Regions from separate parts of the Oceanobacillus phoenicis genome, predicted to be linked through region 2. Evidence: a T-box and tRNA genes for the amino acid it is inferred to sense, from the RefSeq annotation. Region 2 holds a T-box; the other holds one or more tRNA genes.
The links. The T-box of region 2 lies ahead of pheS (phenylalanine--tRNA ligase subunit alpha). A T-box ahead of a tRNA ligase gene usually reads a tRNA of that ligase, here a tRNA-Phe.

Region 1 (3,420 bases), 200 kb from region 2:
TTCGAACGATAAAGAAACTGGCAATCACTGCACAAGCAAATAATAAGAAAGAAATACCAAAAATCACATTATATCCGACATCATCTACCATATTCGCTATAATGAAACCTGCTAAAAGCGGACCCACCATGCCAGCAAAGGAACTTAAAATTCCAAACACTCCATTAAACATATCTCTTGTATCAGGTTCAGTTATTTCAAATGTAAGAACATGAAAAGATAACCAGAAAAACCCATAACCGATACCTATTAAGCATCCTAGTATAAAGTTATAATAAGCTGCCAATTCTCCAATAAATAATACACAAACAAAAAATAAGCAAAGAAATAGTATTCCAACACGTAAGATAAGTATACGATCAATTGCTTTTGATAACTTTCCCGCCCATACAAATGCAAGTGCCTGAAAAATGTAACTAGCTAAATTATAATTAGCGATTGTTATTAATTCTCCGGATTGTTTCCAAATGTAGACGTTGACAAATGTATTCGATAAGAAAATACCTCCTGAATATAATCCGCCAATTAATAAAAGAATGATTAAATCACGATTTTCAATTTTATGTTTTTGATAGTATTTGTTTATTTGTTGGAACATCATAACGACTCCTTCTTTTCCTACTTTATTTTTTGCGAAGGAGTCGTATCTATACAAAAAAAACACGTGAAAATCATTTCACGTGTTTTGATTTATAGTTATAAAATTATTTAGCTTCTTCGTAGTTTTTCGCTACTTGATCCCAATTAACTACATTCCAGAATGCTGAAATGTATTCTGGGCGCTTGTTTTGATACTTAAGATAATAAGCATGTTCCCAAACATCAAGTCCTAGAATTGGAGTTTTACCATCCATTAATGGAGAATCTTGATTTGGTGTACTTGTAATTTCGAGTTCACCGTTGTTTACTATAAGCCATGCCCAACCAGAACCGAAACGACCAGCAGCTGCTGCTGCAAATTCTTCTTTGAATTTGTCTAGTGAACCAAATTTAGCATTAATTTTATCTGCTAGTTCACCTGTTGGCTCACCACCGCCGTTCGGAGATAATAGCTTCCAAAATAGGCTATGGTTTGCATGTCCGCCCCCATTGTTGCGTACTACAGTTTTAGCACTTTCAGGGACTGCATCTAGATTGCTGATTAATTCTTCTACAGACTTGCTTTGAAGATCTGCCTGTCCTTCCAATGCATCATTTAATTTAGTTACATACGTGTTGTGATGTTTCGTATGGTGAATGTTCATTGTCTCTTTGTCAATTGTTGGCTCCAATGCATCATATGCATATGGTAATTCCGGTAATTCATATTTTGCCATGTTTATCTTCCTCCTTAAAATAAATGATGTAAAGGTTTATGTCCCTTTATATTAAAAAGATTATCAAAGCTTTTAAGTAGTTGCAAACGATATGCATTATATTACCAATGTTTGTATTCGGTTTCATTCATATACTAAAAAAAACAAGCATTTGCTTGTTTTTTAAAAAGTGGCTCGGGACGGAATCGAACCGCCGACACAAGGATTTTCAGTCCTCTGCTCTACCGACTGAGCTACCAAGCCGTATTAGAATTTAATTTGTTCATAAAACGAAAAATATGTATGGAGGAGGTAGAGGGATTCGAACCCCCGCGCGGTTTGACCCGCCTCTCGGTTTTCAAGACCGATCCCTTCAGCCGGACTTGGGTATACCTCCGAATAGTTAAATGGTGGACCCTGCAGGACTCGAACCTGCGACCGATCGGTTATGAGCCGATAGCTCTAACCAACTGAGCTAAGGGTCCTTCTATTCAATATTAAATTTATCATGGGGCGATCGATGGGGATCGAACCCACGTATGCCGGAGCCACAATCCGGTGCGTTAACCACTTCGCCACGACCGCCATGATTATATATGGTAGCGGCGGAGGGGATCGAACCCCCGACCTCACGGGTATGAACCGTACGCTCTCGCCAGCTGAGCTACACCGCCATGGCTCCACAGGTAGGATTCGAACCTACGACCGATCGGTTAACAGCCGATTGCTCTACCACTGAGCTACTGTGGAATATTGTTGTTTATGTAATAACAGCAACGAAATATAATTTATCATGTATAACATAATCTGTCAATCATTTTTTTGCGTCTTTGCAAAAGTTTTTATTTCGTTTTTCGACTGCGTTATTTATAATAGCATGTTCTTTTTTATATTTCAACATAAATTTTAATAGATTTTTACATTTTTTTCTTTTTATCATATAAAGCTACTTTTTTAGTATAATTTTCTTTCAATTTGAATATCCTCGATTACTTTATTATAGTTCAATTATACTATTTTTTATATATTAAAATACTTAGCCCTATTTTAATGGAGTGATGTAGTTGTCTTGCAATAAACTTCTTGAACAACAATTTAGAACAGATTTTCATAAAAGAAAATAAATTTGATATTATTTAAATTATAATTTTCAAAATAAGCATTCAGAAGTGCATTTAAATTCACTTAAAACAAAGTGAACATTTTTAGAATGTTCAATCTCTTTTATCCTCACTCACAAACAATTAACCTAAACAAAACCATCTAAAATAACCCCATTTTATTTTCATTGGATAGAAGCAAAAACTAAAAAAGGGTTAGACAATGATTTCAATCAACAAGCTATCGGATACCTATTTTATCTTCTAAGCGTTAATCTCTATCAATTTAATAACTCATTATTTAAGCTTTTTGTGAGGGGAATTGTAACATCCAAGCAACTACTAATAGGATGGGCAACAATAGCAAAAGAAGATATGGATAACTTTTATCATCCATAATTTTATCCAAGTCGATAGATCTATTAATTATAAACATATTAAAGCTATTTCGACGCATCAGTTAATAGAAATTTTATTGAAAGAAAATAGTTATGATAGCGTAATTACATATGTTCTTGAAGACAAGTTTATATTATTATGTACTCCAAATGAGTCAATATTACACATATCTCCTTTATTCTCATTTTTAATTAATTTTTTTCAACAGACTAAATCAACTTAGCCAACAACAAAAATCTCTAGATACTGTCACACCGTATAGTGATTCCATTAAAGGTATTTACTACCCGTTTATTCCTACAATTGAAATAGTTGAGAGCCAAGCTTAAATAGCAAAAGGCGAAAACCACTCGGAAAAGTGTTCTTGCTTTTCCGAGTTAGTTAGGATAGTACACAAGAAATGTGATCCTAATTTTAAACTGCAATTATAGATTTCAAAACTACTTTTAATTCTATTTACTCATTTAGTATTATATTTCTGAAGTAATTCCTGTAATTTAAGGGCTATTCCGATATTACCTGTCACCTTTAATTTTCCAGTCATATAAGCCATCGTCGTATTTAATTCGTTGTTTGCAAGCTTAATAAAATCTTTTGTATTTATTTGAATCATACAATCTACATTA
Region 2 (3,420 bases):
TGTTGTTGCTTTCGTGTCTAGATGATTTTCTTCTATACAACCTTGTAATACTTTACCACCTGCATATTTCTGCATGAGTTGACATGCTCTCAAACCCGCTTCAACAATTCGATTCGGGTCTATACCTTTTTCAAAACGGGTACTTGATTCACTTCGCAAACCAGTTTGTCTCACGGTATGTCGAACAGAAGTAGCTTCAAAATACGCAGCTTCTAATAATACGTTAACGGTCTTATCAGTAACCTCGCTATTTGATCCTCCCATTACTCCTGCTAAGGCAACCGGCTCACTGCCATTTGTTATCACAAGATTATCTTTCGTTAGTTTTCTTTCTTGTTCATCCAATGTTTTGATTACTTCCCCATCGTATCCACGACGAATAACAATTTTATTTGATCCAAAACGATCAAAATCAAATGCATGCAGTGGTTGCCCATACTCTAACAGTACATAGTTCGTAATATCAACTACATTGTTAATTGGTCGAATCCCGGATGCCATTAAGTAATTTCTCATCCATAAAGGTGATGGTTTAATCTCTACATCTTTAATGACAAATGCTCCGTAATAAGGATTTAAATCCTTGGCATCAATGTGAACCTCAACTTCATCAGACGCATTCTCATCAATATAATCAATTTCTTCATTCGGTAAATCAATTGGTTGATCTAAAACAGCTGCAACTTCATAAGCTACACCCAACATACTCAGTGCATCCGGTCGATTAGCTAAAACGTCTAAATCTAAAACAGCATCTGTTAAATTCAACCACTGATCTACCTTGGTTCCAACTTCGATATCCTCATCTTCTGGGAAAACAAATATTCCTTCTGCAATATCTGTTGGTATATACTTCTCTTCTAATCCAAGTTCTTGAAGAGAGCAGATCATCCCGTTTGATTCCACTCCACGAAGTTTTACTTTTTTGATTTTCATATTCCCTGGTAACACTGCTCCTGGTTTGGCTACTGCAACTTTTTGCCCTTTAGCTACATTAGGCGCACCACATACAATTTGTAATGTCTCTTCTCCTATATTTACTTGTGTCAAATTTAATTTATCTGCATCAGGATGTTTTTCACAAGATTCCACATAGCCAACTACTATATTTTCGTTTTTTTCGGCGATGTATTCTACTCCTTCTACCTCAATTCCTGATTTTGTAATCTTCGCTGCAAGCTCTTCGGGTGTAACCGCGTCTAAATTCACGTAATTTTTTAGCCAATTATAAGATACTAACATGGTCTTCCTCCTTTATCTTTTTCCGTTTTATGCTTGGTGAAATTGATTTAAGAATCGAATATCGTTGGTATAGAAATGACGAATATCATTTACTCCAAATTTAAGCATTGCGATACGTTCTTGACCCATTCCAAAAGCAAATCCGCTGTAAACTTTCGGATCATATCCACTCATTTCTAATACTCGGGGGTGTACCATTCCTCCACCTAAAATTTCAATCCAACCAGTCTGCTTACAGACAGAACAACCTTGACCACTGCACACTTTACATGAAACATCCATTTCAACTGATGGCTCTGTAAATGGGAAGAAAGATGGACGAAGTCGAATTTCACGTTCCTCTCCAAACATTTTCTTGGCAAAGATGTCTAGCGTTCCTTTTAAGTCACTTAATGTTATATTTTTATCGATAACTAATCCTTCTATTTGTCTAAATTGATGAGAGTGCGTCGCATCATCAGTATCTCGACGATAAACTTTACCAGGGCATATCATTTTAATTGGCTTTTCTCCATTGTATGCCTGCATTGTACGTGCCTGAACTGGTGAAGTTTGTGTGCGAAGTAACAACTCATTTGTAATAAAAAATGTATCCTGCATATCTCTTGCTGGATGGTTTTTAGGAAGGTTTAATGCTTCAAAATTAAAGTAATCTGTTTCCACTTCTGGACCTTCCTTTACTTCATATCCCATACCGATAAATAAATCCTCTATTTCTTCAACAACACTGGTTAACAAATGTTTACCGCCTATGTGTACCGAATTACCAGGTAAAGTCACGTCAATCGTTTCTTTTTCTAACTTTTCATTTAACGCTTCTTCTTCAATTTTTTCTGTTTTCTGATCTAACGCAGAAGTAATTTGTTCACGAACTTGGTTCGCAATTTCACCAACTACTGGGCGTTCTTCCTTTGATAATTTCCCCATTCCTCTTAGAACACTCGTTAACGAACCTTTTTTCCCTAAATATTTCACTTTTAAATCCTGTAATGATTTCATATCATTTGCTTCTTCGACAGACGCAATGGCCTCATCACGAATGGCGTGTAATTCTTCTTTCATTTTTTATACCCTCCTTAATTCATCTCATCAATACGTAAAACGGATTTACATACAAAAAAGCCCCTATCCCAAAAAGGGACGAGGCTCTATGGTCGCGGTACCACCCTTGTTGATTATACATTATTTCTATAATCCAACTTTAACCTGATAACGGATGGTTCCGAAACACCTTTACATTCATCTATGGTCCAAGTGTTAGCTCCAGAGTGAAATGCAATTCTCATCATCAATAGGAATGCTTTCAGTCAGGACATTCCCTCCCTTAAATGATCAAAAATGAGTCTTGCTAGCTCCTTCTTCGCTTGTATTGATTTTTTTAGTAATAAAACCATTATAGAAAAAACATACTAAGCATGCAAGGTTATTTTTTTAAGTGATACATTAATATTCCAGCTGCAATGCCTACATTTAATGATTCAGCTTTTCCATAGATAGGGATATTTATACGTTGATTTGCTATGTCTAATAATGATGAAGTTACTCCTGCCCCTTCATTACCAAGAATTAAACCAACTTTATTTTGATTTCTTACTTCAGTGTAGTCTACAGCATCATGTAATGCAGTTGCTAAAATTGTAAATCCTTGTGTTTGTAACTTATGAATTTCTTGTTCCAAAGTTGCAGTATAAATTGGTATATGAAAAAGAGACCCTTGTGTAGCACGGATAACTTTATCATTGTATAAATCAACACATCCCTCACCTAATATAACAGCATCGACTCCAGCTGCATCGGCTGTCCGGATAATCGTCCCCATATTTCCAGGGTCTTGTAGGGAATCAAGAAGGATAACCAGCTCGTTCGCCCCCTGTACATTGGTATTATTCATTTCTACCACAGCAATAATTCCTTGAGGAGTTTGTGTCTGTGATATTTCTTTTAATACATTTTCGCTTACATACTCCACAGGAATATCTTTAGCATCGTTTGGTATTTCATATCCTTCAACAACTATTAATTCTTGAATAACCCAATTGCTATTTAAGGCTTCTTGAATTAAATGGATACCATCTATTAAGAATGTGTTGGTTTTTAACCTTTCTTTTCTACGATGTAATTTTTTCCAGTTTTTCACTTTTTCATTTTTTATAGAAGTAATCATGATTCAAAACATCC

Region 1: it has a tRNA-Phe gene. The T-box ahead of pheS (phenylalanine--tRNA ligase subunit alpha) is inferred to sense a tRNA for this amino acid. The anticodon was not compared.

The regions. Positions count from the first base shown of each region.
Region 1 covers NZ_JBDFME010000001.1:2,563,617-2,567,036, reverse strand. The annotation lists gene ABC346_RS12730 (MFS transporter) at 1-598, opposite strand, end outside; gene sodA (superoxide dismutase SodA) at 705-1,316, opposite strand; tRNA gene ABC346_RS12720 (tRNA-Phe) at 1,487-1,559, opposite strand; tRNA gene ABC346_RS12715 (tRNA-Ser) at 1,600-1,692, opposite strand; tRNA gene ABC346_RS12710 (tRNA-Ile) at 1,704-1,780, opposite strand; tRNA gene ABC346_RS12705 (tRNA-His) at 1,805-1,880, opposite strand; tRNA gene ABC346_RS12700 (tRNA-Met) at 1,893-1,969, opposite strand; tRNA gene ABC346_RS12695 (tRNA-Asn) at 1,971-2,045, opposite strand; gene ABC346_RS12690 (SCP2 sterol-binding domain-containing protein) at 3,255-3,420, opposite strand, start outside.
Region 2 covers NZ_JBDFME010000001.1:2,367,289-2,370,708, reverse strand. The annotation lists gene pheT (phenylalanine--tRNA ligase subunit beta) at 1-1,242, opposite strand, end outside; gene pheS (phenylalanine--tRNA ligase subunit alpha) at 1,270-2,304, opposite strand; T-box leader at 2,376-2,612, opposite strand; gene ABC346_RS11705 (TrmH family RNA methyltransferase) at 2,666-3,406, opposite strand.